3 regions of the Mesobacillus sp. ABV4_180 genome follow, and region 3 is predicted to be linked to each of the others. Evidence: riboswitches for the same ligand, from Rfam matches in the RefSeq annotation. Region 3 holds a riboswitch; each other region holds the start of a gene.

Region 1 (10,318 bases), 2.7 Mb from region 3:
GCGCGAAAAACATCGGCTTCCTCGTTATGGATGTAACAAAAGGTGATGCTGGCAAAGACGGCGGAGACAAAGGCTTTACCATCACTTCATCAGAAATCAATGAAATCTTTATCAAGCAAGGCGATGACAAGGTGTACACATATGAACCAGTCGACCTGCCTGCCAATACAGTCCGCGTCCACTATGTTCGTGACAATGCTGACTATGAAAACTTCGGTCTCTGGAACTGGAAAGATGTCGCAGCACCTTCTGATGGATGGCCTACAGGGGCTGCCTCCTTCTCGGGTAAAGACCGTTATGGTGCGTATGTAGACATTCCATTAATAGACAACGCTAAGTCAATTGGCATGATTGCCCTTAACAAGACAAACGGAGAAAAAGATGGCGGAGACAAAACCTTCAACCTTCTGGATAAGTACAATCATGTATGGATCCGTCAGGGTGATGACAATGTCTACGTATCTCCTTACTGGGAGCAGGCTACAGGCATTACGTCTGCTGAAGTAATCTCTGAAGATACGATTCTATTAAGCTTTACGATGACTGATGGCTTAACAGCTGAAGACTTAAAGTCGAAACTGGATATTAAAGATGCAACAGGTGAAACCGTTCCTGTTGAAAGTGTGAAATTCACAGAAAATAACAAAGTGGAAGTAACAGCCCAATTCGATTTAGAAAAACTTCCATTGTCCATCACATATTCAGGCAGAACGGTTTCTGCTTCATCTGGCTGGAGAATGCTTGATGAAATGTTCTCTTACGACGGTGATGACCTGGGCGCTTCCTACAAGGACGGCTCAGTAACTTTGAAGCTATGGGCTCCAAAGGCAAGCAAGGTAGTTGCAAACTTCTTTAACAAGGACAATGCAGCTGAACAAATCGGCAGCATCGAGTTGACGAAGGGTGAAAAAGGAGTCTGGTCTGCAGACGTTGCTCCTGGCGACCTGGATGTGTCTGATTTGAAGGGTTATTTTTACCAGTATGAAGTGACAAATGACGGAGTGACAAACAAGGTTCTTGATCCTTATGCGAAGTCTATGGCAGCCTTCACCGTGAATACAGAAGGCAATGCTGGCCCTGACGGCGACACTGTCGGCAAGGCAGCCATTGTTGACCTAAGCAGCACAAATCCTGAGGACTTCGGCCATGCTAAAATCAAAGGCTATGAAAAACGTGAGGATGCTGTGATTTACGAGGTTCATGTCCGTGACTTTACATCCGATCCTTCTATAAAAGGTGACCTGGACGCAAGATGGGGTTCTTATAAAGCGTTCATCGACAAGCTTGATTATATTAAAAAGCTTGGTGTCACTCATGTTCAATTACTTCCTGTAATGGCCTGGTATTACGGCGACGAGACGAACATGGGCCAAAGAGAGCTTGAATACTCTGCTGGCGGCAACGAATACAACTGGGGCTATGACCCGCACAGTTACTTCTCGCCTGACGGAGCTTACTCACAAGATGCTGCTAATCCGGAATTACGTGTTAAGGAACTGAAGCAGATGATCGATGCGATCCATGATGCCGGAATGGGTGTCGTCCTTGACGTTGTTTACACCCATATGGCGAAAGCCAGTCAGCTGAATGACATCGTTCCTAACTACTATGCCTTCCAGGATGCACAAGGAAACTTCCTTGGCGGCTTCGGAAACAATCTGGCAACAAGCCACAAAATGGCTGAAAAGCTGATGGTAGATTCGGTGAAATACTGGTTCGAAGAATACAAGATTGATGGAATGCGTTTCGATATGATGGGTGACGCAACCTACCCTTCTGTGCAAAACGCTTATAATGCTGCAGCAGCTGTGAACCCTGATGCATTGTTCATCGGTGAAGGCTGGAGAACATTCGCCGGCCACATCGCTGAACCAGAGCTTAAGGGCATGGGCGCTGACCAGGATTGGATGGACAAAACGGATGATGTTGGCGTATTCTCCGATGAAATCCGTAATGAGCTAAAATCAGGCTTCGGCTCTGAAGGTGAACCTCGCTTCATCACAGGCGGAGCGAGAGACATCAACACGATCTTCAACAACATTAAAGGCCAGCCGGGCAATACAGCTGACGATGATCCAGGCGATATGGTCCAGTACATCGCAGCGCATGACAACCTGCCGCTTCACGATGTTATTGCCCAATCGATCAAGAAAGACCCTTCTGTACCTGAAAATGAGTTGGAAATTCATAAGCGCATCCGCATTGGAAACTCGATCATTTTAACGTCTCAGGGAACTGCATTCCTTCACGCAGGCCAGGAATACGGCAGAACGAAACAGTGGAAAGCTGAAGGCGTCCCTGAACAGAAGTATCATGAATTAACAGATGAGCAAGGCAACCCATTCGGATACTTCATTCACGATTCTTATGATTCATCCGATGCCATCAACATGTTTGACTGGCAAAAAGCAACGAACAAAAAGGAATACTCAGTCAACACGACAACTCAAGCCTATACAAAAGGTTTGATCGAGCTGAGAAAGTCAACGAACGCTTTCCGCCTCGGCGAAAAAGAACTAGTTGATCAGAATGTTCGATTGCTTGATTTACCTGAAATCAAGGATACAGACCTTGTGATCGCCTACGAAAACGTATCTACCGATAACACTGGAACATACTACGTATTCGTAAACGCAGATACTAAGAAACGGGAGCTGACGATTGACGGACTCGACTTCTCCAAAGGAAAGGTCCTTGTCGACAATGACGAAGCAGGTAAAACCCCTGTATCCAAGCCATCTGGCTTCAAACTAACGAAAGACAAATTAACACTTGATCCATTGACGACTGTTGTCATCAAGGTGGACAAAAAAGGTAAAAAGTAATAATAGAAGACTACGGCAGGCATCATCATTCTCGTGATGGTGCCTGCCGTTATTTTTACCATCTCCTTTTAGTTTACTAGTCAAAGCATCAAGGGTATCATTAAGTATCACCTCATGAACGCCTAAGGAGAATCGGATGCTAGATTACAAGTTATATAAGGGCCGCGGCTCGGAGTACATTGTGTTGCTGCACGGAATTGGCGGGAGCTCCAATATCTTTTACAAGCAACTAAAACCGTTTCTTAAAAAATACAACATCCTGGCGATCAACATGCCTGGGCATGGGAATTCGCCTGATATTGATTCATATAAAGGAAGTTTCTCGTTTGATATGATTGTCTCGGAGATTGTGAAAACATTGGATCATCTCTCGATCAGGAAAGCCCATTTCGTAGGCATTTCACTCGGAACAATCATCGTCCACCACCTGCTGCAGACGGAACCCGAGCGTGTGAGATCCGCTGTGCTTGGCGGCGCTATTACGAGGCTGAATCTTTTCGCTAAATCGCTGATCAAATTGGCCTGGTGGGTAAAAGATTTCATCCCGTTTATGTGGCTTTATCGCATTTTGGCATTGATCCTGATGCCAAAGGACAACCATAAAGACTCAAGGCGATTTTTCATCCAGGAAGCCTATAAAATGAAAAGGAAAAATTTCCTTGCATGGTATCACCTGGCCGGAGATGTCGAAGCCACATACAGCAATGTCCAGGAAATCAGTGAAGATGTCCCAAAGTTCTATATCTCAGGAGCTGAGGACCATATGTTTGTGAAAGAACTTGCAGATGACCTGAGAGGGGATACAAGCTCAGAGTTAGTCATCCTGGAGCACTGCGGCCACGTTTGCAATATAGAAAAAGCGGATGAATTCAACCAGCTTTCTCTCGATTTCATGAGTAAGCATCAGATCAAAAAAATGAATATCAGTTAAAAAAATGGGGAGTGAGCCGTCTGGCTTACTCCCCCTTTGTTTAGCTTTTTAATAGTAATACGGATACGGTCTTGGCGGGCAGCAAGGATATGGCGGGTATGGTGGGTACCCATAATAAGGACGCGGATAAAATAAAGCACTTCCTAATAATCCCCCGGCCAATCCACCTAAAAACGGAAGCCCAAACCCAAAACCGAAAAACCTCTGATCCCGTGAACGATAAGGATGTCTGTATGCATGCATACGGCTTACCTCCCTCTTCTCTTTTTTGTATTCACTAATTTTATATGCGTTTATCACGGGTTTGGCTTGGGCTAATGTGCCTTGATTGAGCATTTATGGGTGTGCGAAAGTCAGGCATAAAAAAAGAAGCACGATATGAAACCGTGCTTCCTCGCAATTTAAATCTTGAACTTCGCTACCATTTCTCTCAGGTTTTCTGCCAGTCTCGCGAGTGATGCTGATGAAGAGGCTACTTCTTCCATCGAAGCTAATTGCTCTTCCGTTGCAGAGGCAATTTCTGATGTGCTTGCCACAGAATCCCGGGCGATTTTGGTCACTTCTTCAATGGAGGCGTTCACCTGCTGGACGCTTGCCGACATTTCTTCAGAGATAGCGGAAACCTCCTGGATTTCCGAGCTTACATTCTCAATCGATTTTAAAATTTCGTCAAAGGTCCGTCCTGTGTCTTCTACCAATAAGGTGCCCTCAGAAATTTCAGCTGTGCCTTTGTTCATCATTTCCACGACCTGGTGGGTTTCTTTTTGAATGACTTCTATCAGGCCAGAGATCTGGCTGGCTGATTGCCTTGAAAGCTCGGCCAGCTTCCGTACTTCATCCGCGACCACCGCGAATCCTTTTCCATGCTCCCCTGCTCTTGCAGCTTCAATCGCTGCGTTCAAGGCAAGCAAATTCGTCTGGTCAGCGATCCCTGTGATGACTTCAATAATTTTTCCGATTTCCGCCGATTTACGATCCAAATCCTTGATGACGGCATTCGTTTCACCTGTCGTTTGATTGATCGCCTTCATCTTCTCAATGACTTTTTCCAGAGATTCATGTCCGAGCATTGCCTGTTTCGTCGTATCAGCTGCAGACTCTGCGACAGTGGATGTCGTGACTGCAACCCGCTGGATTCCCCCCGCCATCTCTCCTACTGCCTTCGCGCTTTCTTCCGTGTTCTTGCTTTGGAGCTCTGCACCGCCTGCGACTTCCTGGATTGCTGTCGCTACCTGGTTCGTAGCAGAATTCGTCTGGTCGGCACTTGCCATCATTTCTTCAGCTGATGCCGCAACCTGCTCCGAGGTACTGCTAACCTGAAAAATCAAATTCCTCAAGTTGGTCGTCATTTCATTGAAATCCGTTGCTAACTGGCCAATCTCATCGTTATTCTTCACATTGATTTTTTCAATAGCCAGGTTCCCGCCAGCCAATTGCTTTGCCGCCTGCGATACAAGCTGGACAGGCTTTGAAATCATCCTGCTGATATAAGTAGCAATCACGATTCCAATGACAAAAGCAGCTACACTGAGCGCAATGATGAGCAAGGCTACTTTCTGTACATTGCCAGAAAGCGTCTCACTCGTAGAATTCAGCGCATCTTGCTGATACTCAATAGCATCTTCCGCTGCGGAATTCAAGTCAAAGATCAGCTGATTCCCTTCTTTCTGCATCAATAGCCGAACCTTGACCGTTTCTTCATCCCGAATTAAAGTAAACGCCTCTGAAGCGACCTTATAATACTCTGCCTCAGCAGCCACAAGGTTCTCTCCTACCTTTTTCCCCTCAGCGGATTTCGTTGTGCTCAAATACTCCTTTGAGCTTTTGGCAAAAGCTTCTACCGCACCCTCAAATTCAATCAGGCTTTCACCATCACCATTTGCCATATACTTTTGAAGCGCCAGCTGCTCCTTCATGATGGCATCCTTCATCTCCACAATCAGATTCAGCTTTTCCATCCGGTCATTAATAGACGATGAATACTGGCTATTCATGTTGTTAAACTGAAAATTCGTGATGATTGCCACAACTGCCAACAAAGCCAAAACCGAAAAAAAGCCCGCCAATAATTTGGCTCGAACACTGAACTTCATCTGTGATTTTCTTGCGAATCTCTTCTTGAATTTCATTTTTCCGCTCTCCTGTCCAGCAATAGAGTAAATTACCGTTTCTTCTCTTACTATCTATTTCGGTTTAATTTCAGAAAATTTTAGGACTTTAGCCATAAAAATAAAAAGGACGGGTCTCGCGCTACCAAATTGAAGCAGAAGAAGATTCCCTGTGTCTCAGGGAAATAAAAAGGACGGTGTCGCGCTTCCGAAAGGAAACAGAAGAACCGTCCCTGTGTTTCAGTGCTTTCAAACGGAAACAGAAGAACCGTCCCTGTGTTTCCGATATTTGATTTCGCCGCCTATGATGGTCATTTCGATGTTCATGGATAGGAGTTCATCTGGATTTGACATCTGGAATGGATTTGCTGAGTAAACGGTCATGTCGGCTAATTTACCTCTAGCAATCGTGCCTTTTAGTGTCTCTTCATTCGTTGGGTATGCTCCGAGTTCGGTGAACAGGCGGAATACATCTACCATCGGCAGCTTTTGTTCTGGCACATAGCCTTCGTGCATTTCTCCTGGCTTTTTGCGCGTTACTGCGGCATGGATCCCGAGAATCGGGTCGACTGGTTCGACCGGTGCATCGGAGCCACCAGCACAAATGACGCCGGCTTCCATCATTGTCTTCCAGGCGTAGGAAAGCTTGATCCGCTGTTCGCCAAGGCGCTCCTGAACCCACGGGAAGTCACTCGCGATAAAACGAGGCTGGATATCAGCAATCCTGTTCGGCCCTTTTAGCCGCGGAATCAATTCCTCCCGTAAAACCTGCGCATGAATCAGCCTGTCACGGTAAGATGCAGCCGGAAACTGGTCCAGCACGTCGAGAACATTTTCAAGTGCCTTGTCGCCAATCGTGTGAACTGCAATCGGCATATCAAGCTCCCTTGCTCCTTTAACAATCTCAAATAGCTGCTCCTGGTCATACATGGCATCGCCGTAATGACCGGGTGCATCGCTGTATTCTTCAGATAAAAGCGCAGTCCTCCGCCCAAACGCCCCATCGGCAAAAATCTTGACTGCGCCAATTTGCAGCGTGTCATTGCCATAGCCTGTATACATTCCGGCTGCTTTTAAATCCGCTAAAAACTCATGGTTGATCAAGAGATTGCTGCGCAGACCCAGCTGTTCCCCGTTTAACAGTTCATTAAAAAGATTCCAGGTTTTATCGAGACCACCGAGATAAAGCGGATCATTCGTATGCACACTCGTTAACCCCTTGCTCATCGCGTAGTACATCGTCTGGCGCATCGCTTTCTTCCAATCGTCATAAGACCTCTCAGGAATATGCTGCCTGATCAGGTTCGATGCTGATTCAAGGAACAGTCCAGTGGGCTGCTTCGTGATTTCATCCAATACAATCGTGCCGCCCTCCGGAACAGAGATTCCCGGATGATAGCGACTCGCTTCCAATGCCTTGCTATTGACGATCGCCGCGTGCAGGCATGTCCTTGATAAAAACAACGGGTTGGCAGGTGCCACATAATCCAGCTCCGCAATCGTCGGAATTCCCCCGTCTGTAAAAAGATTCTCATCCCAGCTGCTGCCGACGATCCATTCCCCTGGCTCAAGCTGCCTTGCTTTTTCCTGGATTTTTGCCAGCATCTCATGCTTTGAAGTAATGGCAGCAAAATCGAGATTGATAAAACTATCCGCCATGATGGATAAGTGCAGGTGACTATCTATTAAACCTGGAGTAGCTGTCTTTCCTTCCAAATCAATGACCTGCGCCTGGCTGCCCCATTGCAGCACCATATCAGCAGACGTTCCCATATCGATGAATCGTCCATGCTCGATGACGACCGCCTGTACCATTGGCTTGAGCGGATTGAATGTATAGATGGTTCCATTTTTATAGATGGTTCTCAAGAAGATTCTCCCCTTTTAAAAAAAATGAAAAGCTAGGAGAGGCCCATGCGCGGATGTTGGAGTTTGATAGAAGGGGATAGTGGAGTAGCTCTAGCATGCAAAAAAGCAATGATAGAAAATAACCTATCATTGCTTTTTACAATATACGTTATCCTCGTTTCGATCAGTAGTTCTCCATGCACAAATTCAAGCATGACAGTCTGCTCCTTTTCAGAAAGCATCCCAGCAATATTAAGTCTGACCTTTAATACGCTTCGGCAAACAACCCTTTCATCCGTCATCAACGATGTCATACTCCGATGGATTACTCATGTCATTCGCGCCTCTACCTCACCGATCTGATAAGATCCTATGAAATTAGCTTAATACTATCATAAAATGTCCAAGAATGTTCACTGATTTTTATGCGTTACTTTTTTAAAATGAAAGAAGAAAGGAAGTGGAATATGATTTTAAAAGAACGAACCAAACCAGAAGAATTAGTAATCCTGCAAGCCCTCAAGCCTCGAATGGAACTGCAAGATAAAGATGCGCAAAACCTCTACACGCTCGAAAAAGGCTATGAAGGAGAAGTGCAATTCGACCATTGGTTTACCAATCATAGAGTTGAAAGCCTCATTATCAACGACCTGCTCCTTGAAGTGAATGGCACTCTTTTTCAAATCGACTCCTTCGTGATCACGCAAGACCGGCTGCACCTTTTTGAAGTAAAAAATCTAGAAGGAGACTATTATCTGGATGGAGACAAATTCAAGACCGCTGCAGGTGCTGAAATCAAAAACCCTCTTCATCAGCTAAATCGGGCAGAGTTACTGCTAAAACAACTGCTGAAGAATCTGGGCATTTACATCCCTCTCGAACCCCACCTCGTGTTCATCAACCCTGAATTCGCCCTACTGCAAGCACCATTAAAATCACCCATAATTTTGCCGAATCAGCTGAACCGCTTCATGGATAAGATGAACCGGACCTCTTCAAAATTAACAAACAAGCACACCAAACTGGCCGAGGCTCTATTGGCCTTGCATATTAAGAAATCGCCGTTTAGCAGAGTGCCGGGGTATGATTTTGATAGGTTGAGGAAGGGGGTTATTTGTGATGGATGCGGGGAGTTTATGAGTAATTTAGGTAGAAATAAATCTTTTTGCAGTCATTGTGGAAATACAGAGAATATTGAATCCACAGTATTACGAATGGTTAAGGACTATCAAATACTCTTTCCAGATACTAAGGTGACAACAAAAGAAATCTATAATTGGATAGGGGGTATCTCGTCCCAGAAAGCACTTAGGAGAATCTTAAAAGAAAACCTTTCCTATCAAGGTGACTTTAATAGGCGTTATTACGAATAGTAAAACGGATCCAAACCAAGTAACTCTCATTTAGCGTCCGCAATCTTTGCGGATGTTTTTTAACGAGAACAACCTTTCACGTTCTGCGACCGAATTCCTGGCGAGTTCTCTTTTTCGGGCGCAGCTCCTTACGTTCTGCGACCGAATTCCTGGCGAGTTCTCTTTTTCGGGCGCAGCTCCTCAAGTTCTGTGACCGAATGCCTGACGAGTTCTCTTTTTCGGGCGCAGCTCCTCACGTTCTGCGACCGAATTCCTGACGAGTTCTCTTTTTCGGGCGCAGCTCCTCACGTTCTGCGACCGAATTCCTGGCGAGTTCTCTTACTCGGGCGCAGCTCCTTACGTTCTGCGACCGAATTCCTGGCGAGTTCTCTTTTTCGGGCGCAGCTCCTTACGTTCTGCGACCGAATTCCTCGTGTGTTTCCTATTTCGGGTGCAGCTCCTTACGTTCTGCGACAGAAATCCTTTCAAATTCCCCTTCCCGAATGAAACCAATTCAATTTGGCAAAATAATCAAAGTAGAAAACGCTTGCAATTTTCTCAGTACGTTTTATAATACTTGTATACAAGTATACTTGATTAACGAAGAAGGTGTAGCAATGACGGAAAAAAGGGAATTTCTTTATCCGCAAAAATGGCTTTCGAAGGCTTCGACTGGTGACCGTGTGGCGAGTGAGCTGCGGATGCAGATTATTTCGGGGTTGATTGAAAGCGGTGCCATCCTTTCGGAAAATAAACTGGCTGCGGATTTCAACGTAAGTCGCTCACCCATCCGTGAAGCGCTTAAAATCCTCTCAGCAGAAAACCTGATTCGCTTGGAAAGAATGGGCGCTGTTGTAATCGGCCTTACAGAAAAGGATATCGAAGAGATTTATGATGTCCGTTTATTGATTGAATCATTCGTTTTTGAACGACTTATCAAAATAGATACAACCAACTTGGTGCTCGAGTTGAGCAAAATCCTCGAAATGATGAAAATCGCCATCAAGTACAAGGATGCCGACGAGTTCAGCTTGCAGGATGTGCTTTTCCACGAAACGATCATCCGGGCCATCAACCATTCCTACATCAAGATGATCTGGGATAACACGAAACCCGTGATGGAAGCTTTCATTCTTTTATCGATGAGAGTAAGGATCGAGGAGAAGTACGAGGATTTCGAGCGCATTATCGAAAACCATGAGCTTTATATTGAAGCCATCAAAACGAAGAATCGCGACCTGATGATTAAATCCT
Region 2 (10,318 bases), 450 kb from region 3:
TGGAAATGAAGGGCTGGAATAAATACGGCGGATGGCGTGTAGGAATACGCGATATCAATAACACTTATCACTATTTTGCTCATTTGAGCGGGTTTGCGAAAGAACTTAAAGTAGGTCAAATCGTAGAGCCGGGTACGGTCATTGGAGGTGTCGGCAGCTCTGGTTATGGCCCTCCTGGAACAAGCGGCAAATTCCCTCCCCATCTGCATTATGGCATGTACAAGGATAACGGATATACAGAATGGTCATTTGACCCGTACCCTCATTTGAAGTTATGGGCCCGGCAGGAACGAGCAAGGCTGAAGAGATAAAACCATGTAAAAAGGCCAACCTGATCAGGTTGGCCTAGATTATTAAGAAGAGCGGGATTTTTTTGCTGCATGCAGCACGCTGACAACAAGGCCGCCCCAAATGATTCCAATTCCCAGTACCATCATAACGATTGAACTAGCATCCATTATTTAGAGACCCCCTTGTCTTGTGGAACTTCATATAGAGTGTTATCCCATTTCTTTACGTACTTGAAAACAAAACCTACTAAAAGTGCACCCAAAGCCACAAGCCATCCATAATAGAAGTTGAATGATTCTGGATAACCACCATAGCTCGTTTTTAAATCAGTAAGGATATTCATTACCATCATGATGCCAAGAACGATAGGTGTAACGTATTTTAAGCAAATATTCCACCAGCTGCCAAGTTGAATATCGGAAATTCCATCTGCATGGCTTCTTAAGCTGTTCAATTCCTTAGCAACCCATGCAACCAGGATGATTTCAACAAATCCAGATGCAACAACACCATAGTTATTGATAAAAGCATCCACTGTGTCAAGGAAGTTCAGGCCGCCTTGAGTGGCAAAAAGGATTGAAATTAGAGCTGACAGACCGCCACCTAACGCAACTGCTTTATTACGGGAAACACTGAACTTATCCTGGATTCCAGCTACATATGTTTCGACAATAGAGATTAGTGATGTTAATCCAGCAAGCGTCAAACTTACGAAGAACAAGACACCAAATGCCGCGCTGAATGCAGGTAGCTCATTAATAATCTGCGGGAAGACTGCAAATGCCAATATTACGCCTTTGCTGACCACTTCATCAACTGCTACTCCCTGCTGGTTTGCCATGAAACCTAATGCTGCAAATACACCAATACCTGCTAACACTTCGAATGATGAGTTAGCGAATCCAGTAATGAACGCATTATTGGTAATATCAGATTTTTTTGGTAGATAACTTGAATATGTGATCATAATTGCAAAAGCGATTGATAAACTGAAGAATATTTGGCCATATGCAGCAACCCAAACCTTACCGTTCAAGATCTGTCCCCAGTCAGGTTTGAAGAATGCATTGATACCATCAACAGCTCCATCAAGAGTTAAAGCACGAACAACAATAATTAAGAATAAAATAACAAGTGCTGGAATAAAGACTTTATTTGCTGCTTCAATACCCTTTTTAACACCTTTGAAAAGAATGCCTAATGTGATGACCCATACAATAATCAATGGAACAAATACTCCAGGAACAAGACTTCCAACTTTTCCTGCATCAACTACTTGTAAATAATCACCAACAAGGAAAGTCAGTGGATCGTCTCCCCATTGCTTGCTTAAAGAGAAATAGGCGTAAGACATAGCCCAGGCAATGATGACCGCATAGTATGTTGAAATGACAAAGGAAATAGCCAACTGCCACCAGCCAAGCCATTCTGAACCCTTCCTTAGTCTTGCAAAACTCAATGGTGATGAACCACGATACTTATGACCAATAGTAAATTCCATGATTAATAGTGGAATACCTGCTGTCAGTAATGCAAATAGATATGGAAGGAAGAAAGCTCCGCCTCCATTCTCATACGCTACTCCAGGAAAGCGCCAAATATTTCCCAACCCGACTGCCGAACCTACTGCAGCAAGAATAAATCCCGCCCGTGTTCCCCACTGTGGACGATTTTCCATCATGAATCCCCCTCTGCTCTCTAATACTTGGAAAATATTGATGTATTAGAAAGTTTTATATTTTCTGATTATTTAATCTAGGATTAGTATAGCTAGTTTTTTTCTGCTTGTCAAAATATTATTTTACTTATAATAAAATATTTCACGAAAATTTTTCCCAACAATACCAGGGCTCCTATTAATTAGGATTCTATTCCCATTTATTTAAAAATATGAAAAAAGCTGTCTGGATATCAGACAGCTTTTTTATTATTCTACAAGATTTTCTTTTAGAACTTCTTCCTTTGTTTTATTGCCAAAAATAAAGGCAAATGCGATTAACAGGATTGCCACTACACCTAGTGCAGCAATCGTGCTGCCTGTGAATCCGATGATCAGGAATCCAACAGCAGAAATAGCAGCAGATATCAAAGCGTATGGCAATTGAGTCATGACATGGTCCATATGGTTCGACCCAGCTCCTGTAGACGATAGAATCGTAGTGTCTGAGATTGGTGAACAGTGGTCTCCAAAGACAGCACCCGCTAAAACTGCAGCTAAAGCAGCCAGCAGGATGCTGATGTCAGAAGCAGCAGCAATATCCCCTGCGATTGGAAGCAGGATTCCGAATGATCCCCATGATGTCCCTGTAGAGAAAGCCATGATACCGGCAACAATGAACAAAAGGAACGGCAGGAACGAAATATTCATGTTAGAGCGTTCTACAAGTCCTGCGAGATATGTTCCTGTTTCCAGCCTTCCGATCAGGTCTACAATTACCCAGGCAAATAAAAGAATATAAATAGCTGGGAGCATGGATTTAATTCCTTCAAGTATTCCTTTTCCAAATACATTAGCATTCACACCTTTTAAGACAACAGACTGTCTCACGAAAAGGATAACTGCTGCTGCAAGTCCCAATAAACCGCCGGTGACAAGAGATTTTGTCACATCTGTATTTTCGAGAATGCTAAAGATTGTTGCTTCCCCTTCAACAGCACTCAGGCCTGTCCACATCATGGCACCAACAGTACCGACAACAAGTGCCAGAATCGGCCACACCAAATCGCCTACAGTTCCTTTTGAACTTGTTGGAAGGTCATCTTTCAATTCACCAGGAACCGGCTTGCTTTGGTCCACAACAATCCCTTCATTGAATGCTCTTTCTTCATGGAACTTCATCGGTCCAATTTCGACATTGCGAAGAGCTACGATAAAGACCATTGCCAACGCTGCCAGCGCGTAGAAATTCATTGGCACGATTTGCATGAATGCTGAAAATGCACCATATTCTTTTACTCCGTGCGCAGCGAGGATTGTCCCGATTAACGCGATAATGTATGCTCCCCAGCTCGAGATCGGGGAAATGACACACATTGGAGCAGAAGTTGAATCAATGATATAAGCAAGTTTTGCACGAGATACCTTCTGGCGGTCAGTAATAGGACGAGTGATCTGTCCTACAGCCAAAGCGTTGAAATAATCGTCAATGAAAATGATAACACCTAAAAATGCGCCAACGAGCTGGGCACCAACTCTCGTTTTAACCCGCTTCATCGCCCATTCGCCAAATGCACGGCTTCCGCCAGAAATGGAGATGAACGCAGTGATCGTACCCAATAACAATAGGAATAAGATGATGTACAAGCTATATGTGTTCAGTTCCCCATCAGCGACGAAAATCCCCTTGATCGCATCCCACATAATAGCAAAGGCTTTCCCAATATTGAATTCAGCAAGCAAAAACGCTGCTGCGATGATGCCTGTTCCTAATGACAAAAGCACTCGCCTTGTGATTACTACCATTAAAATTGCCAATAATGGCGGCAGTATTGAAAAAATTGTGTTCTCCATTTGTTCTCCTCCTTGTTTTTTGACAGGGGGGAACTGTTACATGAAAAGAGTTAGTTAGCTACTTCTTTAAAAAAATATAAAAAAGGGCAACGATAGAGAACATTCTATCGCTGCCCTTAATAAGCAACTAGTTTCTCCATCACGATCTGTAGCTCCCCATTATGAAGATACCTCCATAATGACAGTGATACTCTTGTTCAAAGTATCCCCAGCAAAAGAAAATGTGACTCACTTTCCTTCGCTTCGGCAATATTCCCTTTCATCTGTGATCAACGTTGTCATCCTCACACAGATTACTTATGAATTCTGCTCCTCTACCCCACCGGAATGATAAGGTTTATTATTCAATTAATTTTATAATATAACAATATCACTAACTTGACAACTGTTTTTATTCTCCAGGAAGCTGGATCGCTGGTGAAGAATCACCGCCGCCATTGTAAAATTGCGGGACTTTTCCTGGATAGTAGACACTGCCTATAGGAATGTCTTCCTGCACAGTGGCAATTTCAGTTGCAAAAGGAATAATGATTTGCACATTGACTTTCACTCTCACCGAAACGTTAATCAATGTATTATTAATCCCATGCTCTTCTGTTTTCCAGACAATATCGGCTGTAACATCACCAATCGCGTTGAATTTCACCGGGATCATGGGTCCCATATTACCAAGGAGAGCATTATTTGTGGCCTGCCCTAATGGTACATAATAAATAATTCCTTCTTCCTTGTCCTCTTCGTCAGTCACGATTTCAACGTCTGAAAGCATCTCCAGCTGCGTGAGATTGCCTCGTTCTGCTTCTTTTAAATTCATTTGGACAAGATTAGCGGTTTCTGCCTTTACACGATTGATTATTTCTGTATTGAACTTCATTGCAGTTGACGTCCCGCCGTCAAGCGGGACAAATTCGATCACTTCATCAATATCCATGCCGCTTGCAATCTTCTTGTTGATCGCTTTATTGATCACAAGCGTTGCAATTTTCCTGGTCTGGGATTCGGCATAGCTCATAAGAGTAGGCTCAATCCCTTTATCTATGATCCAAAGTCCTGCTGCGGTTGAAAAGGAAAAAAAGACGAATGTCAGCAGGAATACATACCTGAAAGGCAAAGGTCCTTTTCGAGGCAGCCGCCGGCCGAATTTTGCCAAAACAAATCCCCCCTCTAAAGCTATATGTATGCTTTAAAGGGGGGAACTAGCCTAAAAAACTTAACTATTGGCGTACTCATATTTTATGATCGTCTCGCAGCTGACGATCATCAATGAAAGATTGGACTTCAAATCCAGCTCATAAGGTTCAACACGCTGACTGTTCTCCTCAAGGATCCTTACGACGGGCCGTTCGCTCAAGCCTTGATTCTGGGCTGAAACGACTCCTTTTCTGCCATCGCTTAAACTGACTGTCAGACCGACTGGATAAATCGCAACAGCCCTTCTGAAGGCATCGACTACCTTAGGATCGAACAGGCTGCCGGAACCGGAATAAAGGATTTCAAGCCCTTCATGCGGCAGCATTGCCGGTCTGTAGACACGATTGGAAGTAACAGCATCGAATACATCCGCCACCCCAAGGATCCTTCCGAATAAGTGGATTTCTTCTCCCTTCAAGCCGCGTGGATACCCGGCTCCATTCATGCGTTCATGATGCTGGTACGCACAATGGGCTACAATCAAAGGGACAGTCGGGATATTCCTGAGCAGCTGGAATCCTTCCTCCGCATGTGCCTTGATGATTTGGAATTCTTCTGCCGTCAGCTTTCCGGGTTTCGCTAGAACTTCTTCCGGTATCTTCATTTTCCCTACATCATGTAAAATCGCACCAAGCCCAAGCTGCTCTAGCTCCTTTGGTGGTAGCTTCATTTCGATTCCAATCGCCAGGGCGTATAGTGTTACATTCAAAGAATGGGAAAAAATATAGTGATCATGGAGGAAAACATCGGACAGCAAATTCAGCAGCTCTTTGCTTCTTTGAAGCTCATCCAATAAAATGCTGATCAGCATCTTGAATTTTCTTGCCGATTTTTCAAGCACAAAGGAATGAGAAATTTTTGTATCCAGCTGTATTTGCTTAAATGCTTCTCCAATCGTCATGATTGCATTTACCCGCAAATCATCCGAAATGGAGTTTGCCAGAATAATATCGTCCGTATCAGGATCTTTTATATAAATATAATCTATTCCAAATTGAACAAGACGTCTAAGGATTCTCTCCTCCAGTCTTGCCCCTGCATTTAATAGAATTTGCCCCTGGTCATTGTAAATGGCTTTTCCAAGTAAAGCCCCTTCATCTACCGAAGTGGTGGCTACGAGTCTCATGTCAATTCCCACTTTATCTGTTAGTTGTAGGCCGTTTCCGTGCCAAATCTACCGAAAAAGCCTTGATGGTTAACAAGAAAATTTTACATAAAACGACAATATTTCCTTATATTCTAACATAACCATTTATGAATTGGTCATCTCATTGTGAATTTAGAGTTGGGAAAATAGTCATTCGCTTACATTTAATATTAATATCGGTCAAAGCACTGTGCCTTTTACCATTGCCATTATAAATTCACAAAATCTCGCAAAAAAGACAGCCTTGATCAGGCTGTCTTTAATTCATGAGCAGCAATGCATCCTTGCCAACCATGCCCTTTATGGCTCCAAGCTCCTCAGCTTCATACGTGACTGATTCAAGAGGGGCTTCAAGCAATTCTTCGATTGTTTTCACGCCAACGGCCCTGCCGGCAATGACTTTCCTGCTCTTCAGCTTTTCATTGAGAAGCGCGACATCCAGAGCGCCGCACATAATATATCCCTTATCCCCCGTTACTACAAGAAGATTCGTTTTAGGCAATCTGACGGTTATGCATAAGAATGTCCTGCCTTCTATTTCAATCGGTGACATTTCGATCATGAACACACTCTCCTTCCATCAATCCCATTAACACTTTATGAAAGGGGAAACGAAAGCGTGATATTTTGATCAAATATTAGTGATAAATTGAAGCCAGCTTCCATTCAAGTAAATTGCGAAGAAACTCCGGCAGCCAATAATGCTTCTCCTCTGCCCTCTGGATCTCAGGGAAGAATCGTCCAAAGGTGAACATGTCCGGAATGGCAAGCACATAGTATTCCTTTGGATTTATCAGCTTTCCATTGATGGTAACCTGCTGCACATTTCCTTTCTGTTGAAAGCCGATACCATCGTACTCCATGACACCCATGACTGTCCCACGGAATCCAAGGCCTTTAATCTGCATATGCGGCCATCTTTCATCCCTGGTCTGCAGGAGAATTTCTTTTAACTCTGCTCCGGAAAGCCTGATGGTGCAAGGGTTTATGGGATGTGGACAGATATTGAGCAAATCAAATTTCGTGACTTCTCCTTGCTTCAACCCGCCAAGAAGCATGCCAGCATTCATGAATGCACAATCTGCATTACACCATTCTCTTAATGCCTGTGTCAGAATTTTGGAAAGAGAGCTTTCCTTTAGTGGGTCAGAATCCAGGTCAGCTGGAAGGAAAGCAACACTTTCATCCATCAGCTTTTTACCTTCCTGGTAATAGCCCTCTGCAATTTGTTGCTCATAATCTGTCTTATCCTCCTCATTCATATCATAAAGAACCGCACTTTTATGTAAAATTTGCTTTGATTCCTTGCCAACGTTCAAGGTAACATGTCCCGTATAATATCCAAACTTCCCAGCACCAGCAAGCAGGCTGGAGCCAACTTCCTTCCCCTCATGTAAAATATGGTGGGTGTGCCCACCAAGAATCACATCAATTTCCGGGAACATCCCGGCAATCATTTCATCATCATGGATGCCGAGATGAGATAGAAGAATAATGATATCTGTACGGCCTTTAAGCTCGTCAATACATTTTTGCAGTTCATCAATTGGGTCGTTTAACCTCCAGCCCAGCTGCTCGTAAAACCGGGCAAAATTTACTGTGACCCCAATGACGCCGATTCTTGTTCCTTGTTTGCTTATGTATACATGATATGGCTTCGCCCACTCCGGCCTGCTTCCATCCGGCTTGTAAAGATTTGCTACAAGCATCTCGAACTTTTTTTCATGATACATCGTATCAAGGTCCTCAAAAGGAAGTGTAATGCCTTCATTGTTCCCGATCGTGGCAGCATCATAGCCAGCTTCATTCAATAGGCGGCAATTCGCCTTACCTCTCGTTGCATCAGATAAAGGATGCCAGCGGTCCATATGGTCACCAATATCGAAGACAAAGACTTCATCACCAGCCTCCTGGTGCCAACGCCTCCGCTCCGTCACCAGCTTATGGATACCCGGCCAATGCTCTAAATGGCTGTGCAAATCATTCGTATGGTAAATGTGAATTACTTCTTCCATCAACCCATCATTCCTCTTTTAAAAATGAAGTACCCCTCCTATCGATGGAAGGGGTCTTTGTTTTTACTTCTAAAATAAATCCAGCTGCCTTGGATTCAAGCCTGAATATTCAATATTCAAAATATCAAGCATCTGCTTAGCGTTGTCAGCTGCATCTCCGCCTGAATTATTATTGAACAGTGCAAAAACCTGGGCAGTACTTTCGTCCAGCTTTTTAAGGTGATTTGACCACTCATTTAATTCTTCCTGGTTATAGCGATACAAATACCTGACTTCGCGCCAATCCTGGCCTCTTCCCTTCTTGTTCCAGCCATGGACATTGCGGCCGTGGAAGCGGACGAGAACCTTTTCGGCTGAAGTCGTTTCCAGTACTGTCGGAATCGATCCGTCACCAGCCTGCGGCTCATCACAGATGCTGTGAATCCATTTTTCTTTTTCCATAAAATCAAGTGTCTTTTCACGCATTTCGCCGTCAAACCAAGATTGATGGCGGAATTCGAGAGCACAATCAATATCCCCCATCTGTTCCTTGCACCAGCGCAAATAATCAACATTTTCCCGGCGCAAATCAAACCATGGCGGAAACTGGAACAGCGTCATTGCATGCTTGTTCGCCTCCAGATAAGGCTTCAGTGATTCTTTATATGCCGTGAACATTTCATTTTTATCCTTAAAAGGAATCTCACCGCGCTGATGCCCGGTCATTCCCTGGTAAGCTTTTACGATGAACTGAAAATTGTCAGGTGTATCCTCTACCCATTTTGCCGCATTCTTCACAGGCTGCACAGCGTAAAAAGAGGCATCCACCTCGACTGCAGGAAAGTGGCTGGAATACTCCTTGAGTTTATCACGAGGTGAAACCTTGCCTTCATATAAACTGTCATGGTCCCCCCAGCCCGTTAAGCCAACAATAATCATCTGTGCACCTCCATTTTAGTTTTATGATAGCATAATTCCCTTTAAATGAGAGGAAGAAACAACCCGGCGGATGTTAATAACCTGAACTTCAGTCCCCATTCCACTGGTATAAATATAAATGGTTGAGTTCGTTAACGGAATCTCTACGGTTTTAACGATATTCTCTCCGGTTTTGCAGTAATCTCTACGATTTAGGATTAATCTCAACGCTTTCATAGTTAATCTCTACGAAAAGCGCTTTAATCTCTATATTTTACATTAAATAGAAAAAATCCACCTGCCGCGGCAGGTGGATTCCCGTAATGATCATTAACCGATTGAACCTTCCATCTCGAACTTGATCAGTCGGTTCATTTCAACTGCGTATTCCATTGGCAATTCTTTTGTGAATGGCTCGATGAAGCCCATTACGATCATTTCAGTTGCTTCTTCTTCGGAGATTCCGCGGCTCATCAGGTAGAACAATTGCTCTTCTGATACCTTTGAAACCTTCGCTTCGTGTTCAAGAGAAATGTTGTCGTTCAGGATTTCATTGTATGGAATTGTGTCGGATGTTGATTTGTTGTCCATGATCAACGTATCGCACTCAATGTTAGAGCGGGCGCCGTCAGCTTTGCGTCCGAAGTGGACGATACCGCGGTATGTTACTTTTCCGCCTTGCTTTGAGATTGATTTAGATACGATTGTTGATGATGTGTTTGGAGCAAGGTGGATCATTTTCGCACCTGCATCCTGGTGCTGGCCTTTACCAGCGATAGCGATGGATAATGTCATACCGCGTGCACCTTCACCCTTAAGGATGACTGCTGGGTATTTCATTGTCAGCTTGGAACCGATGTTGCCATCGACCCATTCCATCGTCGCGTTCGCTTCACAAACGGCACGCTTTGTAACAAGGTTGAAGACGTTGTTTGCCCAGTTCTGGATCGTTGTGTAACGGCAATATGCGTCTTTCTTGATGATGATTTCAACGACCGCACTGTGAAGGGAGTTCGTTGTGTATACAGGAGCTGTACATCCTTCTACATAGTGTACGTGTGCGCCTTCATCAACGATGATCAGTGTACGCTCGAACTGGCCCATGTTCTCAGAGTTGATGCGGAAATACGCCTGAAGCGGAGTATCCACTTTTACCCCTTTAGGAACATAGATGAAAGATCCGCCGGACCAAACCGCAGAGTTCAATGCTGAAAACTTGTTGTCTGTTGGAGGAATTACTTTCGCCCAGTGCTCGCGGAAGATATC
Region 3 (10,318 bases):
CTGGCTCCCGCTGATCCTGATTGTCGCGGTCATTGCGGCAGTAGTATTCATTGGCATTAGAAAAAGAAGAGGATAAAATTTGATGACACCTTGGAGAGGGGAGAATCAGCAATGGAAATTCAAGCATTATTAATTACTTTTCGTGAAGTACTAGAAGCGTTACTGATCATCGGAATCATCACAACATACTTAAAGAGAATGGATCATTCCAAATATACAAAATATGTGTGGCTGGGTGCAGGTCTTGCAGTCCTGGCGAGTATCGGGGTAGCGATCCTGTTCCAGGTCGTGTTCACTGGCTTTGCAGCAATGGGCAGTGAAATTTACCTGAAGATTGGTATCATGGTTGTATCCACGGTCCTCCTGACACAGATGGTATTCTGGATGGCGAGCCACAGTAAAGACCTAAAGGGCAATATGGAAGGGAAAATGAACAAGTTCATTTCGACGGGAAATATTGTCGGCATGGTCATCCATTCATTCCTTGTAGTCTTGCGTGAAGGGATTGAAACGGTCTTTTTCTTCGCTGCCATTACTGGCGGGAACATCGGTGCCGCAATGCAGGGCTGGGGAGCGATCACTGGTACACTGATTGCAGTAGTCGTTTCTTACATGTTCTTTAAAGGTACGATGAAGGTCAAACTGAAGACTTTCTTCCAGATCACCGGGGCTTTCATCATCCTGATTTCAGCTGGTCTGCTGGTCCAGGCCATTTCGATGATGCAGGACGTAAACCTGATCGGAAGCGTCATGTACCATGTTTACGATATTACATGGCTACTGCCTGAACATCCGATCGATTATGCACATTATCTAAGAGACAACGGTGTCGCACCGCTAATGTCAGGTGATATAGGGATTTTCCTGAAGGCGCTGTTCGGGTACTCATCGATGCCTTCAATTGAAGAGGTCATTGCCTATATCGGCTATTTTGCAGCGATCTTCCTGCTTACATCCTCACGGAGCCCGAAGAAAGATAAAGCTGCAGAAAACAAGCAGGTAAATGTCCTTAATCCACAAGTAAAATAATGAGATGTTTACGATCCTCTCTCCAGAAAAAGTACAGGGAAATTCCTTGTACTTTTTTCATACGTTTAAGACGATTTTCTTAAAAGTCAGTTGGTGAAGAATGATGAAGAATGAAAGAATAAAGGAAAAAATATTTGTGACTCTTAGTATGATCGCAGTCTTCTATGTGTTTGCGGTACAAGTGGTCTCACTTAATCCTTTTGTGGCTTCTTGGGATCAGGTTGATTTTTCATTGGCAATGGAAAGGTATGACCTTAGGGCGATGCAGCCTCACTTCCCTGGATATCCATATTTCATATTGGGCGGAATGCTTACGGAAGTATTGGCACCGACTCCAAATCAGGCATTGGTTCTTTTTAATGTATTGGTTTATGCCAGTTCGATTGTGCCGGTGTACCTTCTCGCTTCGAAAATAGTAGCACCTTCTCGCGCATTAATGATTGCCTCAGCGATTTATTCTGCCAGTTATCCATTGATCATCGTAAATCAGCCGATGTCAGAGGGTGCAGCGCTTGCCGCTTATTGGTGGTATTTCTGGAGTATCTCCGCGGCTGAATCAAGGCCAGCAGGAAATTGGATGATCCTGCCGCTGTTTTTTTTGAGCGTGCTTTTAGGGATCAGATTAAGTTATATCCCGATGGGAGCAGGTCTTGTTTATCTTTTATATGTAAAATGGAGAAAGCTCGAAATCGGTTGGGCTGGTGTTTTAAAATATGTGATCATTGCCGGGTTGTTCCAACTGATTTGGGTTGGCGGGCTGATCATGTCAGAAGGGGGAATCGCTAACTTCCTCGAGCTTGCGTTTGGTTTCACTGGCGGCCATTTTCAGGAATGGGGAGGTACATCTGCTTCAAATGACTTAAATATTTTCGCAAGATTGAAATCATTTCTGTTTACCAACATTTTATGGTGGGGAATATTTACACGAACAACTGTTTTGATGGTAATATATATAGTTATCGGCATCCTGATTTTTTTGCCGGGTAAATCAGTTAAACAGTATAAGAACAGGATCATCTTTTCTGGAACCTTTATGTTGAGTTCATATGGACTTTGGGCGCTGTTTGCCCAGAATATCGATAAGCCGAGGCATATCCTGCCGCTGGCATTATTGATTGTGTTCTTTGGTTTGGCAGTTTTTTTCAGTAAGCATACAACGCGTTATGCCAGTATGCTTGTGCTGGTTCTCATCATTGCCCAGGCAATGATTTCGACGCATTTTATCAAAATACAGGCAGCAGAAAAGCCTGCCGTCTATCAGCTTGCCCAATTTCTAGAGGATGTGCCTGAGGACTTTGTACTATACACCTGGGAAGAAACAAGGATACTTCAGTATCTGGGGATGCCTTATGCCCATAAAAGAGTATATACGTATAAAATTTTTATGCATGACCAGTCATTGTATAAAGGGAAGGAAATCTATTTGACCGACAGTGTAATCGAAGGTTTCAGCTCTCAGGGCATAGAACTTGATGAGAACCTGGAGGAAATACGGACATTTACGTCAAATAAACTATTTGATCCAGTCTATAACGAAATTACTTTATATAAATGGACACCGTAACAGGAGGTGAACGGAATGAATGAGCAGATCAAAAATAAACTTGCGCTGCTTCCAGCACAGCCAGGCTGCTATTTAATGAAGGACAGGCAGGGGACCATCATCTATGTAGGAAAAGCGAAGGTGCTGAAAAACAGGGTCCGCTCGTATTTTACCGGATCACATGATGGCAAGACACTCCGGCTTGTGAATGAAATTGAAGATTTTGAATACATCGTCACCTCCTCCGATATGGAAGCCCTTGTACTTGAAATCAACCTGATTAAAAAGCATGATCCGAAATATAATGTGATGCTCAAAGATGACAAAAGCTATCCATTCATCAAGCTTACGGCAGAACGCCACCCAAAGCTGATCATTACCCGAAAGGTCAAAAAAGACAGCGGGAAATATTTTGGGCCCTATCCAAATGTTCAGGCGGCAAATGAGACAAAGAAGCTGCTGGACAGGATTTATCCTCTGCGGAAATGCTCAACGCTGCCTGACAGAGTCTGCCTTTATTATCATATGGGGCAATGTCTTGCACCCTGCATCAAAGATGTAAGCAAGGAAGAATACAAGCAAATCACCGATGAAATCACACGCTTCCTGAATGGAGGCTTCAAGGATATCAAAGTCGACTTGACAGCTAAAATGGCTGCGGCCGCCGAAGAGCTTGATTTTGAACGGGCCAAGGAGTTCCGGGACAAGATTGCCCATATCGAGGCGACAATGGAAAAGCAGAAGATGACAACCACCGATTTTACCGACCGCGATGTTTTCGGCTATGCGGTTGATAAGGGCTGGATGTGTGTACAAGTCTTTTTCATCCGCCAGGGGAAGTTGATTGAGCGTGAGGTTTCGATGTTTCCAATTCACAATGAGCCAGAAGAAGATATCCTCACTTTCCTTGGCCAGTTCTACTCAAAAAATGAACACTTCAAGCCAAAGGAAGTGTTGGTGCCAGCAGGTGTGGATACAGAAATGGCCGAAGCGCTGTTAGAGGTTAAAGTTCTGCAGCCGCAGAGGGGACAGAAAAAAGAGCTTGTCCGCCTTGCAGCGAAGAATGCGGGAATTGCCCTGAAGGAAAAATTCTCATTGATTGAACGCGATGAAGAACGGACGATCAAGGCTGTGGAAAACCTGGGCAAGCAAATGGGGATCTACACACCCCATCGGATTGAGTCTTTCGATAACTCCAATATCCAGGGGACAGACCCGGTATCAGCAATGATTGTTTTCATAGACGGGAAGCCTGAAAAGCGAGAATACCGCAAGTATAAAATCAAGTCTGTAAAAGGTCCCGATGACTATGAATCCATGAGGGAAGTCGTAAGGCGCCGCTATTCGAGGGTGCTGAGAGAGGGACTTGCCCTGCCAGATTTAATCATTATTGATGGCGGAAAAGGACATATCGAATCCGCCAGGGACGTTCTGGAAAATGAACTCGGGCTCGATATCCCGATCGCCGGATTGGCAAAGGATGATAAGCACAGGACATCCCAGCTTTTATATGGGAATCCTTTGCAGGTGATTGAACTGCCGCGAAACAGCCAGGAATTTTACCTGCTTCAAAGGATTCAGGATGAAGTTCACCGCTTTGCCATCACCTTCCATCGTCAATTAAGGGGAAAAAGTGCGTTTCAATCGCTGCTCGATGATATTCCAGGCATTGGCGAAAAGCGCAAGAAAGCTTTATTGAAGCATTTTGGTTCAGTGAAAAAGATGAAGGAAGCTACTGTTGATGAGCTTACTGCCGCCGGGGTGCCTGCGAATGTTGCCCAGGAGCTCCATACTAAATTGCAGAATTAATGGTAGTAATCTATTTTTTTGTATGATATAATGGTGAAAATTTAATATGACTATCACTTTAGAGCATTAAAGTGAAGATAGAGGTGCGAGCTTCAAGAGTAAAAGCCGGGAGAATTGTAGGATTCGGGGATGGGCTTTGAAAGGGGATGTTCGCCGAAGTGGGAAAATGCCTATCCATTTTACCGCTGGTCCTTCGTTGAATAAACGCAGGATTGTCAAGATTGCCGTCTTGGAGTGCTATCTCATGTTGCAGCGTATAAAAACGTTTATCAAGCAATGGGAGACACTTTCCATTGCTTTTTCTGTTTTTTGGGCGTTCTTTTAGCCATGCTGATTAAAAACAGCATGCAAAGAGCAGAAAGCCTTAGGGAAAGATACATATGCGGCTTAGCCATCAAACTCTGACAGAGGCAAAATAAAGAAGAGGCAGGGGAAACGAATGGGATTGATTGTACAGAAATTCGGCGGAACATCGGTTGGCAGTGTGGAAAGAATCAGGAATGCAGCCAGCAGGACAGCAGAGGAATTGCAAAAAGGTAATAATGTAGTCGTTGTTGTATCGGCTATGGGCAAGACGACAGACCATCTGGTGGAAATGGCGAATGAGATTTCAAGTGCCCCATCAAAGAGAGAGATGGATATGCTTTTGACGACAGGGGAACAAGTAACGATTGCGCTTTTCTCGTTGGCACTGGCACAAAACGGAATCGAGGCGGTATCCTATACAGGCTGGCAGGCTGGCATCAAAACAGAAGCAGTCCATGGAAATGCCCGGATTGTGGAAATAGATACAGACAGGATTGCAAATGACCTGGGCAATGGCAAAGTGGTCATTGTCGCTGGATTCCAGGGAGTGACTGATGGAGGGGAAATCACCACCCTTGGCCGAGGCGGATCAGATACAACTGCAGTTGCTCTTGCCGCAGCTTTAAAGGCGGATAAGTGCGATATTTATACTGATGTAACAGGCGTGTTCACAACAGATCCAAGATATGTGAAAAGCGCAAGGAAACTTTTGAGTGTTTCTTATGATGAAATGCTTGAGCTGGCAAACCTGGGAGCAGGTGTCCTCCATCCGCGGGCGGTGGAATTCGCCAAGAACTATGGATTGCCAATCGAAGTAAGGTCCAGTATGGAAAAAGAAAGAGGCACGATCATCGAGGAGGAGAATGGAATGGAACAGAATCTAGTAGTACGCGGAGTAGCGTTTGAAGACCAAATCACAAGAGTATCAGTCCTTGGGGTGAGTACTTCATTAAAAGGACTTTCGACGATCTTTACGACACTGGCACAAAACCACATCAATGTCGATATCATCGTCCAGAGCAGGACAGAGGCAAATACTGCGAACATTTCATTCTCCATCAAGAGCAATGACCTGACAGAAACTCTGGACGTATTGGAACGCAATAAGGAATTATTGAACTATAAAGCAATCGAATCAGAAACTGGCCTTGCAAAGGTATCAATCGTTGGATCAGGCATGGTCTCAAACCCGGGCGTAGCCGCCAAGATGTTTGAAGTCCTCGAAGGAAGCGGAATCCAGGTGAAAATGGTAAGCACTTCCGAAATCAAGGTTTCCACTGTTGTAGAGGAGAAACAAATGGTCAATGCAGTAGAATCTTTGCATGAAGCATTTGAGCTTTATTCCGAAGCTGTGAAGACGAAGTAAGGATGTAGAAAAAGCTTTCCCGACAAATTTCAGGAAAGCTTTTTTCTATAGCAGCTTATTCATAACTCATCAATCATTCAGTAATAAAATCATTCTTATCCCATTTAATCGTAAAAAGGATTTTTGACAGCTTTTTATTGGGATGTTCGAAGGCTTCGGCTGTTACTTTTTTCTGTTGTTCCATTTGCTGGGCAATGAATCCTGCTTCTAACTGGAATGTGGTGTTTGGGTTGTTTTTCAGTCGGGAGGAAATTAGTTCGCTGCCAAGTTCAAGCACCATTTCTTTTCTGGATTCTTCTTTGATGGTGAGTGTGCCCCAGCCTGCATCCATGAAAAAGCGGATGGTCTCATCCAGTGTGGATAATGGATATTTTCGGGCCAGGCGTTTACCGGCCCAATAAAGGATTTCGGCGGTGTCCTTGCCGAGCAGTTCCGGAACCAGGACTTCCCGGATCAATTCATACCCGAAAGCGGAAACTGAAAGTGGTTCGCTTTCTTGTTTTTGCTCTGAAGTTGTTAATTCACTCATGTTCTCCCCTCTTTCTATTACTCTATTATAAACAATTTGCCGAAAAAACAACCTGTGATAACCAATTTAAAAGTTGTTAAATTTTAGATAGGCATTAGAAATTCTATTATTATTTTCCATGTTCATACCATACCCGAATCTTTGTGAATTAAAAGGCTGTGTTAAATTAGACTGTTGATTTCCGTTCCAGGCGCTTCGCTTTCCGCGGGTGGCCCGGGGAGCCTCCTCGGCGCTTTCAGCACCTGTGGGGTCTCCCCTGACCCATGCTCCCGCAGGAGTCTGCGCGCCTTCCACTCCAATCAACAGGACTTGAAAAACGATAATCATTAACACAGCCATAAAAAATAATATCGGGAAATTTTTTTTGATGTATCTAAAAGGCAATACTATTATTTTAATATACTCGAAAGGGCGTTAAAATAATTAGAAAGTGGGATTTTTTACAATATCAATATATTTTAAAAATTTTATCTATATAAGCATTTTTATGTATCCGTTTTCTTGACGCTCTATAATGATGGGAGTAAAATGAACATGTCACATAATTGTAAGAATTGCTTAGTTTCGGTGTTGGGTTTAATCGATCTGTTAGGTTAATAGGGATGGGGAGAGAAGCCTTTACATCACGGCCAAATTTCAAGGGGGGTATACATATGGCGGGTAAACAAGAGTTTTATTGGCGGAGGCTGCATTCGTTGCTGGGTGTTATTCCAGTAGGTCTTTTCCTCATGCAGCACCTTGTAGTCAACCATTTTGCTACTGGGGGAGAAGAATCATTCAACAAAGCAGCTCATTTTATGGAGCAGCTGCCTTTCAGGTATTTTCTAGAAATCTTCATTATCTTCTTACCGTTACTATTCCATGCAATCTACGGTCTTTATATTGCTTTTACGGCTAAGAACAATATAGGGAAATATAGCTATTTCAGGAACTGGATGTTCATGCTTCAGCGTGTGTCCGGCGTGATTACTTTGATTTTCGTCGCATGGCACGTATGGGAAACTCGTATTGCTGCAGCATTTGGAGCGGACGTTAACTTCCAGATGATGGAGACGATCCTTTCAAGTCCATTCATGCTATGGTTCTATTTAATTGGTGTCATTTCTACAACTTTCCACTTTGCGAACGGATTATGGTCATTCTTCGTAAGCTGGGGCATCACTGTAACACCTCGTTCACAAGTGATTTCCACTTATATCACGATTGGTGTATTCATTGCGCTTTCCATCGTCGGAGTCCGCGCGATCCTGGCGTTTGTATAAGAATTTTCGCATGCATCAGACTGAGCGGTTGATCGAAACACTCAATTTGTAAAAGAATTTCTTTTGATCGGATATGAAAGACAGATTTGGATTTAAGGGAGTGAGTCACGATGAGTAAAGGTAAGGTTATCGTAGTCGGCGGCGGATTAGCTGGCTTAATGGCTACAATAAAAGTAGCAGAAACAGGAACTCCTGTTGAACTGTTCTCTCTTGTGCCGGTAAAACGTTCCCACTCTGTATGTGCACAGGGCGGAATCAACGGTGCAGTAAATACTAAAGGTGAAGGTGACTCTCCATGGGAGCACTTTGATGATACAGTATATGGCGGTGACTTCCTTGCGAACCAGCCTCCGGTAAAGGCTATGGCTGAAGCAGCACCTGGAATCATCCATCTTCTTGACCGTATGGGTGTTATGTTCAACCGTACGCCGGAAGGTTTGCTTGACTTCCGCCGTTTTGGAGGAACTCAGCATCACCGTACAGCTTTTGCCGGTGCGACAACTGGACAGCAGCTTCTGTACGCATTGGATGAGCAAGTGCGCCGCCATGAAGTGGCTGGCTTGGTCACGAAGTATGAAGGATGGGAGTTCCTTGGAATAATCAAGGATGACGAAGGCATCTGCCGCGGGATCGTTGCCCAAAACCTGACTTCAATGGAAATCAAGTCATTTGCTGCTGATGCGGTTATCATGGCAACCGGAGGCCCTGGTATCATCTTCGGTAAAACAACGAACTCTGTTATCAATACTGGTTCAGCTGCTGCGATCGTTTACCAGCAGGGAGGATATTACGCAAACGGTGAATTCATCCAGATCCACCCTACAGCGATTCCTGGCGACGACAAACTTCGCCTGATGAGTGAATCTGCTCGTGGTGAAGGTGGACGAGTTTGGACTTACAAAGACGGTAAGCCTTGGTACTTCCTCGAAGAGAAGTACCCTGCATACGGAAACCTTGTACCGCGTGACATCGCGACACGTGAGATCTTCGATGTCTGCGTAAGCCAGAAGCTAGGCATCAACGGCGAGAACATGGTTTACCTTGACCTATCACATAAGGATCCTAAGGAGCTTGACATCAAGCTTGGCGGAATCATTGAAATCTATGAAAAATTCATGGGAGACGATCCAAGAAAAGTTCCTATGAAAATATTCCCGGCCGTTCACTATTCAATGGGCGGACTGTGGGTTGACTATGATCAAATGACGAATATCCCAGGCCTCTTTGCTGCAGGTGAAGTTGATTACTCACAGCACGGTGCGAACCGTCTCGGTGCAAACTCACTATTATCAGCCATTTATGGCGGTATGGTAGCAGGTCCAAATGCAATCCGTTACATCAACGGACTGGAAAAGAGCGCAGATGCGATTTCTTCAGCAGTATTTGACCAGCACGTTATGATGGAGCAGGAGAAGTGGAACAATGTCATGTCATTGGATGGCACAGAAAATGCTTATGTCCTTCACAAAGAGCTTGGTGAATGGATGACTGACAACGTAACAGTAGTTCGTTATAATGACAGACTATTGAAGACAGATGAGAAAATCGTTGAATTGATGGAGCGTTACAAGAATATCAATATCAATGATACTGCGAAATGGAGCAATCAGGGAGCGGTATTCACACGCCAGCTTCAAAACATGCTTCAGCTTGCACGCGTAATCACGATTGGTGCCTACAACCGTAACGAAAGCCGTGGGGCTCACTATAAACCGGAGTTCCCTGATCGTAATGATGAGGACTTCTTGAAAACAACAATGGCGAAGTTTGTTGATGCAAATTCTGCGCCAGCTTTCCACTATGAAGATGTTGATACTTCATTAATCCAACCGCGTAAACGCGATTACTCTAAGAAGAAAGGGGAGTAATAAGGCATGTCAGAGAAAAAAACTGTCACATTCGTTATCAGCCGTCAGGATACTCCTGATTCAGCCGCTTATGATGAAACATTTGTATTGGATTATCGTCCAAACATGAATGTGATTTCGGCGCTGATGGAAATCCGTCGAAATCCCGTGAATTCAAAAGGTGAGACTACTACCCCTATCGCATGGGATATGAACTGCCTTGAAGAGGTTTGCGGTGCATGTTCAATGGTTATCAATGGCCGCCCTCGCCAGTCTTGTTCTGCACTGGTGGACCAGCTGGAGCAGCCAATCAGGCTTGAGCCAATGAGAACATTCCCAGTTGTGCGTGACCTTCAGGTGGACCGCAGCCGCATGTTCGATTCCTTGAAGCGAGTTAAGGCATGGGTTCCAATCGATGGAACATACGACCTTGGACCAGGGCCGCGCATGCCAGAAAAGAAACGCCAATGGGCATATGAGCTCTCTAAGTGCATGACTTGCGGTGTCTGCCTTGAAGCTTGTCCGAACGTAAACAGCAAATCAGATTTCATCGGTCCTCAGTCGCTTTCACAAGTACGTCTGTTCAATGCGCACCCAACAGGTGCTTTGAACAAAGGCGAGCGACTT

The links. Region 3 has a riboswitch for lysine ahead of ACXAEA_RS06915 (aspartate kinase). Riboswitches for the same ligand answer to the same signal wherever they lie in the genome.
Region 1: it holds a riboswitch for lysine, as region 3 does, so the genes downstream of both, ACXAEA_RS20645 (amidohydrolase) here and ACXAEA_RS06915 (aspartate kinase) in region 3, are expected to answer to the same signal.
Region 2: it holds a riboswitch for lysine, as region 3 does, so the genes downstream of both, ACXAEA_RS04600 (Na+/H+ antiporter NhaC family protein) here and ACXAEA_RS06915 (aspartate kinase) in region 3, are expected to answer to the same signal.

The regions. Positions count from the first base shown of each region.
Region 1 is NZ_JBSWTJ010000001.1:4,047,399-4,057,716, forward strand. It holds gene ACXAEA_RS20625 (pullulanase) at 1-2,825, shown strand, start outside; gene ACXAEA_RS20630 (alpha/beta fold hydrolase) at 2,962-3,756, shown strand; gene ACXAEA_RS20635 (hypothetical protein) at 3,805-3,999, opposite strand; gene ACXAEA_RS20640 (methyl-accepting chemotaxis protein) at 4,158-5,885, opposite strand; gene ACXAEA_RS20645 (amidohydrolase) at 6,114-7,733, opposite strand; lysine riboswitch at 7,893-8,069, opposite strand; gene ACXAEA_RS20650 (nuclease-related domain-containing protein) at 8,180-9,085, shown strand; gene ACXAEA_RS20655 (GntR family transcriptional regulator) at 9,682-10,318, shown strand, end outside.
Region 2 is NZ_JBSWTJ010000001.1:938,472-948,789, reverse strand. It holds gene ACXAEA_RS04615 (M23 family metallopeptidase) at 1-311, shown strand, start outside; gene ACXAEA_RS04610 (methionine/alanine import family NSS transporter small subunit) at 354-458, opposite strand; gene ACXAEA_RS04605 (sodium-dependent transporter) at 458-1,969, opposite strand; gene ACXAEA_RS04600 (Na+/H+ antiporter NhaC family protein) at 2,219-3,802, opposite strand; lysine riboswitch at 3,944-4,127, opposite strand; gene yunB (sporulation protein YunB) at 4,194-4,952, opposite strand; gene ACXAEA_RS04590 (HD-GYP domain-containing protein) at 5,013-6,119, opposite strand; gene ACXAEA_RS04585 (YunC family protein) at 6,400-6,702, opposite strand; gene ACXAEA_RS04580 (bifunctional metallophosphatase/5'-nucleotidase) at 6,779-8,155, opposite strand; gene ACXAEA_RS04575 (DUF72 domain-containing protein) at 8,225-9,073, opposite strand; gene sufB (Fe-S cluster assembly protein SufB) at 9,383-10,318, opposite strand, start outside.
Region 3 is NZ_JBSWTJ010000001.1:1,386,827-1,397,144, forward strand. It holds gene ACXAEA_RS06895 (hypothetical protein) at 1-76, shown strand, start outside; gene ACXAEA_RS06900 (FTR1 family iron permease) at 112-1,029, shown strand; gene ACXAEA_RS06905 (hypothetical protein) at 1,133-2,593, shown strand; gene uvrC (excinuclease ABC subunit UvrC) at 2,609-4,381, shown strand; lysine riboswitch at 4,452-4,629, shown strand; gene ACXAEA_RS06915 (aspartate kinase) at 4,821-6,053, shown strand; gene ACXAEA_RS06920 (YslB family protein) at 6,127-6,582, opposite strand; gene ACXAEA_RS06925 (succinate dehydrogenase cytochrome b558 subunit) at 7,236-7,844, shown strand; gene sdhA (succinate dehydrogenase flavoprotein subunit) at 7,955-9,712, shown strand; gene sdhB (succinate dehydrogenase iron-sulfur subunit) at 9,719-10,318, shown strand, end outside.